2 regions of the Saccharopolyspora gloriosae genome follow, and region 2 is predicted to be linked to the other one. Evidence: riboswitches for the same ligand, from Rfam matches in the RefSeq annotation. Region 2 holds a riboswitch; the other holds the start of a gene.
The links. Region 2 has a riboswitch for glycine ahead of gcvH (glycine cleavage system protein GcvH). Riboswitches for the same ligand answer to the same signal wherever they lie in the genome.
Positions count from the first base shown of each region.

Region 1: linked by a shared signal. The riboswitch ahead of gcvT (glycine cleavage system aminomethyltransferase GcvT) and the one ahead of gcvH (glycine cleavage system protein GcvH) in region 2 are both predicted to bind glycine.

Region 1 is NZ_JACHIV010000001.1:4,776,020-4,780,143, forward strand. Features, by position in the region: gene BJ969_RS20750 (long-chain-fatty-acid--CoA ligase) at 1-903, opposite strand, end outside; gene BJ969_RS20755 (TetR/AcrR family transcriptional regulator) at 1,134-1,781, shown strand; glycine riboswitch at 1,868-1,995, shown strand; glycine riboswitch at 1,996-2,092, shown strand; gene gcvT (glycine cleavage system aminomethyltransferase GcvT) at 2,211-3,326, shown strand; gene glyA (serine hydroxymethyltransferase) at 3,417-4,124, shown strand, end outside.
Region 2 is NZ_JACHIV010000001.1:5,427,623-5,431,746, reverse strand. Features, by position in the region: gene ald (alanine dehydrogenase) at 1-135, opposite strand, end outside; gene BJ969_RS23680 (glycoside hydrolase family 30 protein) at 287-1,747, opposite strand; glycine riboswitch at 1,957-2,049, shown strand; glycine riboswitch at 2,050-2,144, shown strand; gene gcvH (glycine cleavage system protein GcvH) at 2,190-2,564, shown strand; gene BJ969_RS23670 (L-serine ammonia-lyase) at 2,588-3,940, shown strand.

The sequences.
Region 1 (4,124 bases), 650 kb from region 2:
CAGCGCGGCGCCACCGGAAACGCACATCCGCAGGCTCGGCACCTCGGCGTCGTCGCCCGCGGCCTCCAGCATCCGGATGTACATCGTGGGCACGCCGTTGAGCTGCGTGATCCGGTGGTCGCGGATGAGCCGCAGCGCCTCCGCCGGGTCGAACTTCGGTTGCAGCACCAGCGTGGCGCCCGCGCGGAACGTGGTGTTCAGCGACACCGTCTGGCCGAACACGTGGAACAGCGGCAGGCAGCCCAGCACCAGGTCCTCGGACCGGGTGTCGTTGGCGTCGAACGCGTTCACCGTCGCGTTCATGACCAGGTTGAGGTGGGTCAGCACCGCGCCCTTGGGGCGGCCGGTGGTGCCGCTGGTGTAGAAGATCACCGCCGGGTCCTCCGGGGAACGCGTCTCGAACGCGCGCACCGGTTCGGCGTCCGCAGCCTCCGCCGACAGCGACGGCGGCGCGTCCTGGCTCGGTCCGCCGGAACCGACCGACACCAGCGGGATGCCGGCCCGGCGCGCGGATTCGGCGGCCAGGGCGAGCTGGCTCGTGTGGCCGATGACGAGCTTCGCGCCCGAGTTGCGCAGCAGGTACGCCGCCTCGTCGGGAACCAGCAGCAGCGGCACCGGAACGACGACGGCGCCCGCGGTGAGCACCGCGTAGTAGGCGCGCACGAAGTCGATGACGTTGGGCGCGACGATCGCCACCCGGTCGCCCGGTTCGACGCCGCGAGCGCGCAGCGCGGCGGCGTGCGCGCGGACCTGTTCCCACAGCTCGCCGTAGTCGACCTGCTCGGCGCCTTCGACGACCGCGGTCGCCCGTGGCGTGATCCTGGCCGGTTCGGCGAGCACCGACACCAGCGACAGCGTGGTCTGCGGCTTGATCGGCGCCGAGGACTCGTCGTCGTTGACCATCGTCCACCTCCGTGAGGACGTCGCCCGACGCCGATCGGGGGCCCGCACCGCGCCCGCCGATGGACACCTGGCGACTAACGTCGTTAGTTTTGGACTCTAGGACCACCCCGCGGACCGCGGCAAGACCACCGCCCCGGACACTGTGCGGAGTCGCCGCAGGGCAACCGGCCGAACACGGTGCGGCATCGGAACGCCACGGCGCAGGGCCGGATGGCAGGCAGGAGCGCGGCATGGGCAGACCGAAGAGTCCCCAGCTCACACCGGAACGCATCCGCGAGCACGCGTTGGTGATCATCGACACGTCCGGGCTCGAAGCGCTGTCCATGCGCAAGCTCGCCGAAGCGCTCGGAGTCCGCGCCGCCTCGCTGTACAACCACGTCGCGACCAAGGAAGCCCTGCTGCACGACGTCGCCAACGACGTGATGGCCACCGTGGACACCACCGGCTTCGCCGCCGGCTGGACCACCGGCCTGCTGCGCTGGGCCCGCTCCTACCGGGCGGCGCTGGCCGCCCACCCGAACCTGGTGCCGTTCATGGCCTCCGGCCCGGCCCGCCGCGAAACCTCGCTGAGCCGCGCCGACGCGGTGCACGGCGGCCTGACCAGCGCGGGCTGGCCGCCCCGGTACGCCACGATGATCGGCGCCTCCACCAAGTACCTCGTCGTCGGCGCCGCGATGGGATCGTTCGCAGGCGGGTTCGTCGACGACGCCGAGATCTACGACGACCGGTTCCCGCACCTGCGCAACGCGCACCTGCTGCGCGAGCACGCGGCGGAGATCGACGACGCCAGCTTCGAGGTCGCGCTGCAAGCCCTGGTCGACGGCCTGCGAGTGCAGTACGAGCAGGTCACGGCCCATGCGGACGACTTCGGAGGGTAACGGGATCACGCTCACGTTCGGTTGACTGCGATGTGTGATCTCCGTAGCGTTTCTGAACACAACAGAAGACGAGACGAACACGCCGACGACGTCGAGCGGGAGAGTCTGCGCCCCGCCAGGAGCCCCTGGTCCGTGCAGGATGCGATTCCTGGGTGCAGCGCCGAAGGAGCAATCCTCCCCAACAAACTCTCAGGCCCCGCACCGCACGACACCAGGCGATCACGGAGAAAAGCAGGGACACGCGTCCCTCGCCCAAGGTGCAAGCCGCCGACGCGCGGTGAAACTCTCAGGCCAATGACTCCGGGGAGACCGGCCAGCGCACGCCCGCGCCCGTCGCCGTCGAGGGACCCCGGATATGGTTTCTGCTGGAAGTGGCCGCAACCGGTCCCCTCGGACGTGATCGGTGCCCACGAGGAGGAGTTCCGCACCATGACGTCGTCTTCCCCCTCCCTGAGAGAGACACCGCTAGGGGAGATCCATGCGTCCTCGGGCGCACATTTCACCGAATTCGCCGGGTGGCGGATGCCGGTGCGCTACACCGGCGACACCGCCGAACACCAGGCCGTGCGCACCGCCGCCGGCCTGTTCGACCTCTCGCACATGGGCGAGATCAAGATCAGCGGCCCGCAGGCCGCCGAGGCGCTGGACTACGCGCTCGTCGCGAAGGCCTCGACGATCACCGAGGGTCGCGCCCGCTACACCATGCTGTGCAACGCCGACGGCGGAGTGCTCGACGACCTGATCGTCTACCGGCTCGGCGAGTCGGAGTACCTGGTGGTCGCCAACGCCGCGAACGCGGCCGTGGTCTCCGCCGAGCTCGCCGACCGCGTCGCCGGGTTCGACGCGACGCACGAGGACGTCTCCGACGACTACGCGCTGATCGCCGTGCAGGGCCCGAAGTCCGTGGAGATCCTGGCGCCGCTGACCGGCACCGACCTCTCCGGCGTCAAGTACTACGCCGGGTACCCGAGCGTGGTAGCGGGCGCCGACGTGCTGCTGGCGCGCACCGGCTACACCGGCGAGGACGGCTTCGAACTGTTCACCTCGCCCGCCGACGCCCCCGCCGTGTGGCGGGCGCTGACCGACTCCGGCGCCGCGCACGGCCTCATCCCCGCCGGGCTGTCCTGCCGGGACACGCTGCGGCTCGAAGCGGGCATGCCGCTGTACGGCAACGAGCTCTCCGCGTCCCTGACCCCGTTCCACGCGAACCTGGGCCGGGTCGTGAAGCTCGACAAGCCCGGCGACTTCGTCGGCAAGGAAGCGCTGGCGAAGGTCGCGGAAGCGCCGACGGAGCGCACGCTGGTCGGCCTGCGCACCGATGCCCGCCGCGCTCCGCGGCACGGCTACCGGGTGCTCGACACCGACGGCGCCGAGATCGGCGAGGTCACCAGCGGTGCACCGTCACCGACGCTGGGCCACCCGATCGCAATGGCGTACGTGGACCGCGCGCACAGCGCCCCCGGCACCGCCCTGCAGGTGGACATCCGCGGCAAGTCGATCGACGTGGAAGTCGTCGAGCTGCCGTTCTACCGCCGGTCCGCCTGAGACCGCACCGCCCTCGGGGCACCACGAACCTCGAAAGGACCGCCCGGAACTTCCGGCGCAGCCCAGATCGAACACAGGAGGCAATTGCTCATGTCAACACCGGACCTGTTCAACGACCAGCTCTCGGCGGTGGATCCGGAGGTGGCCGAGGCCGTCGGTGCTGAACTCGGCCGTCAGCAGAACACGCTGGAGATGATCGCGTCGGAGAACTTCGCGCCGCAGGCCGTGCTGCAGGCGCAGGGTTCGGTGTTGACGAACAAGTACGCCGAGGGCTACCCGGGCAAGCGCTACTACGGCGGCTGCGAACACGTCGACGTCGTCGAGCAACTCGCGATCGACCGCGTCAAAGAACTCTTCGGCGCCTCCTTCGCCAACGTCCAGCCCCACTCCGGCGCGCAGGCCAACGCCGCGGCGATGCACGCCCTGCTCAAGCCCGGCGACACCATCATGGGCCTCGACCTCGCCCACGGCGGGCACCTGACCCACGGCATGCGCATCAACTTCTCCGGCAAGCTCTACAACGTCGTGCCCTACCACGTCCGCGACCACGACCACCGCGTCGACATGGACGAAGTCGCCCGCCTCGCCCGCGAGAACAAACCCCAGCTCATCATCGCCGGCTGGTCGGCCTACCCCCGCCAACTCGACTTCGCCCGCTTCCGCGAGATCGCCGACGAAGTCGGCGCCTACCTCATGGTCGACATGGCCCACTTCGCCGGACTCGTCGCCGCCGGACTCCACCCCAGCCCCCTGCCCCACGCCCACGTGGTCACCACCACCACCCACAAAACCCTCGGC
Region 2 (4,124 bases):
GATCGACGAGCCGACCCCGGCGCTCGCCTCCACGAACACCTCGTGCCCGTGCACCCGCAACTCGTGCACCCCCGCCGGGGTGCAGGCCACCCGGTACTCGTGGTTCTTGATCTCCCTCGGCACTGCGACCTTCACCCGGTACACCTCCCCGTCGCCCGGAGCCCCTCCCGCATCATCCGCCCACACCCCGCTCCCCGCGCCCCTGCACGCCTGCCGAGGGTGCGAGGAAGGGAACCTTCCTGTCACCGGTGACAGGAAGGTTCCCTTCCTCGCACCCGATCCGGGGTCAGGCCGGGGGCCAGGTGAAGGTGGCGAGACCGCCTGCGGGGAGCGCGTAGTCGAACTCCTGGCCCTGCCAGGACACGGTGATCGGCCGTTCGGCACCGCCGGGGTTGAGCGCGATCAGCGCGGTGGAACCGTCCGGGTTGCGGAACGCGACGTTCTGCACCCCGTCGAGCTCGTTCGATCCGATCCGGACCGCTCCGGGCCGCACGAACTTGCTGGCGTGCCCGAGCGCGTAGTACTCGGCGTTGTAGTCCACCTCGCCGGTGGCGTTGTCGATGGTGGTCACTCCGGTGCAGTCGTCGCACGCGCCGTCCATGACCGGGCCGTGCGCCGGGTCCAGCGCCAGGTTCCACAGCACGACGCTGCGGGCCCAGTTGCGGGTGCCGCCGATGATCAGGTTGCTCGCCTGCCAGGTCAGCGTGTCGCCGAAGGTCGCCGCCGGATCCTCCGACTCGGTGCCGGAGCATTCGGTGAGGTGGATCTCGGCGTCCGGATGCGCGTCGTGCACGGCGCTCTGCGCGTCCGGCGTCCCGCCGTAGCAGTGGAAGGCGGCCCCGTCGACGTACCGCGCCGCGTTGGCGTCGCCGAGCACGTGGTTCGGGTATTCGGTGTCGTCCCAGTTGTGGTCGTAGGCCAGGATCTTCGTGTCCAGGCCCGCGGCGTCGAGCTTCGGACCGAGGTCGTTGCCGATGAACGCCGCCTGGGCTTCCGGGGACATCGGGCTGCCCGGGTACGACGGCGGATCGTTCAACGGTTCGTTCTGCGGGGTCAGCGAGTCGATCGGGACCCCGGCCTGCTCGTATGCCTGCACGAAGCGGACCAGGTAGTCGGCGAAGACCTGGTAGTTCTGCGCCGGCAGTTCCCCGCCGACCATGGAGCCGTTGGACTTCATCCACGCGGGCGCGCTCCACGGCGTCGCCACCACGTTCAGCTCCGGAGCCAGTTCCCCGGCCCGTCGTAGCAGCGGCAGGATGTCGGCCTCGTCGTGAGCGATCGAGAACTCCGCCAGCTCGTAGTCGCTCTCCCCGGCGGGCACGTCGTCGTAGCTGTAGGTCGAGCGCGCGAAGTCCGAGGCGCCGACGACCTGCCGCAACGCGGTCAGGCCGATTCCGGTGTCCGCGTCGAACAGCCGGGACATGATCTCGTCGCGCCGCGGGGAGTTGTTCACCAGCCAAGCCGACGAGTCGGTCAGCGCCGCCCCGAACCCGTCGACGGCCTGGTACGTCGTCCCGGGGTCGACCGTGATCGTCTCGTTCCCGCCGCCCGCCCCGAACTCCGCGTCGGGCTGGCGCGCGAGCTTGCTCTGGCCGTCCTTCGTGGTCAACCAGACCCCCACCGCCGGGGCCGCGTGCGCAGGTGGAGCGAGCACCAGACCGGTGCTGAGCGTGATCGCGGAGAGCACCAGCGCGGCGGCCCGCCCGGCGCGAGGCGCCGCGACCCCGCCTCGTGTCTTGTGATCCATCTGCCCAGGGTGGTCTGACCAATCCTGCCCGGGTAGCTCCATTCGGTCGCAACCCCGCGCTCCGCGAGGCGAGGAAGGGAACCTTCCTGTCACCGGTGACAGGAAGGTTCCCTTCCTCTCTCGATCCGTGTGATCCGGAGCGAGGGGGCATTGACACCGACGGGTGCCCGTTTATCGTTGCTGGGCACGTCCACAACCGCATATGCCGCAGATCCCGGGCGGGAGAGACCCCGCGCCGACGGGGCGCCGAAGGAGCAAACACTCCCTGCAAACTCTCAGGCACCCATGACCGCTCGGGCGAGGCGACTCTGGAAAGCGCGCGCTCCGGCGCCGCACCCACGGTGCAAACCGCGCACGACGCGGTGAAGCTCTCAGGTTCCGCAACAGAGGGGGAGGCCCACGAACCCGGGCACACCTGTGCCCACGATGGTGAGGAGCCTCCATGTCCCTGCCCGAGCAGCTGCGCTACACCGAGGAACACGAGTGGATCGAGGACCGCGGTGACCTGGTCCGCATCGGCATCACGCCCTTCGCGGCCGAAGCGCTCGGCGACATCGTGTACGTGCAGCTCCCCGAGGTGGGCGAGCGGATCGAATCGGGCCAGACCTGCGGCGAGCTGGAATCGACGAAGTCGGTCAGCGACCTGTACGCGCCCGTGACCGGCGAGGTCGTGGCGATCAACGAGGCGGCGGCGGACGACCCCGCGGTGGTCAACGGGGACCCGTTCGGTGAGGGCTGGCTGCTCGACGTGCGTGCCGAGCAGACCGGTGCTGTGCTCACGGCGCAGGAATACGCCCAGTTGACCGGTGGTGAGTAAGCCGGGCTGAGGGGGACGGATCTGTGACGATCAGCGTCTTCGACCTCTTCTCAGTGGGCATCGGGCCGTCCAGTTCGCACACCGTCGGCCCGATGCGGGCCGCCGGGATGTTCACGGCACGCCTGCGCACCGAGGGTCTGCTCGGCGAGGTCACCAGGGTGAAAGCCGAGCTGTTCGGGTCGCTCGGAGCGACCGGGCATGGTCATGGGAGTCCGAAAGCGGTGCTGCTCGGGCTCGAAGGGCACGATCCGGAGACGGTGGATCCGGCCGCGGTCGAACACCGAGTGGACGCCGTCCGCACCGGTGGCCGGCTGTCGCTGGCGGGCGAGCACGACATCGCCTTCTCCGTCGATCGCGACCTCGTGATGCACCGGCGGAAATCGCTGCCGCTGCATCCCAACGGCATGCGGTTCACCGCGTTCGGTACCTCGGGTGAACTGCGCGCCGCGGTGTTCTACTCCGTCGGCGGCGGGTTCGTGGTCGACGACGGCGCCACCGGGACCGACCGGATCAAACCGGACGAGACCGCGGTCCGGCACCCGTTCCGCACCGGGCAGGAACTGCTCGCGAGGGCGGCCGATTCGGGATCGCGGATCAGCGACGTCATGTTCGACAACGAGCTGTCGTGGCGTTCCGCGGCGGACATCCGCGCGCAGCTGCTGCACATCTGGGGCGTGATGCGCGAATGCGTCGACAACGGGTGCAGCAACGATGGAGTGCTGCCCGGCGGGCTGAAGGTGAACCGGCGCGCGGCGGCGCTGCGGGCGAGCCTCACCGAGCAGGACGATCCGATGGAGTGGCTCACCTTGTTCGCCCTCGCGGTCAACGAGGAGAACGCGGCGGGCGGCCGGGTCGTCACCGCGCCCACGAACGGGGCCGCGGGCATCGTTCCCGCGGTGCTGCACTACTACGTGCGCTTCGTTCCCGGCGCCAGCGAGGACGGCGTGATCCGCTTCCTGCTGGCGGCGGGGGCGATCGGCGTGCTGTTCAAGGAGAACGCCTCGATCTCCGGTGCCGAGGTCGGGTGCCAGGGCGAGGTCGGCTCGGCGTGCTCGATGGCGGCGGCCGGGCTCGCCGAGGCGCTCGGTGCGACGCCGTGGCAGGTGGAGAACGCCGCCGAGATCGCGATGGAGCACAACCTCGGGCTCACCTGCGATCCGATCGGTGGCCTGGTGCAGATTCCGTGCATCGAGCGCAACGCCGTCGCCTCGGTCAAGGCGGTCACCGCCGCGCGGATGGCCCTGCGCGGGAACGGCAGCCACGTCGTCTCGCTCGACAAGGTCATCAAGACCATGCGCGACACCGGCCGCGACATGAAGGCCAAGTACAAGGAGACGGCTCGCGGCGGCCTCGCCGTCAACGTCATCGAGTGCTGATCCCGCCGCCCTGCCCGAACGCAGGCCCGCTCCGGGCGGGCAGGGCGAGCAAGGGAACCTTCCTGTCATCCACGTGAGGAAGGGAACCTTCCTGTCACGGTCTGCTCGTCCGCGCTCGTCGCGGTGAGCCGGTGTGGTGAGGTGCCGATTCCGATCGTCGCGTGCCCGGGTCGGTGGAGCGTGG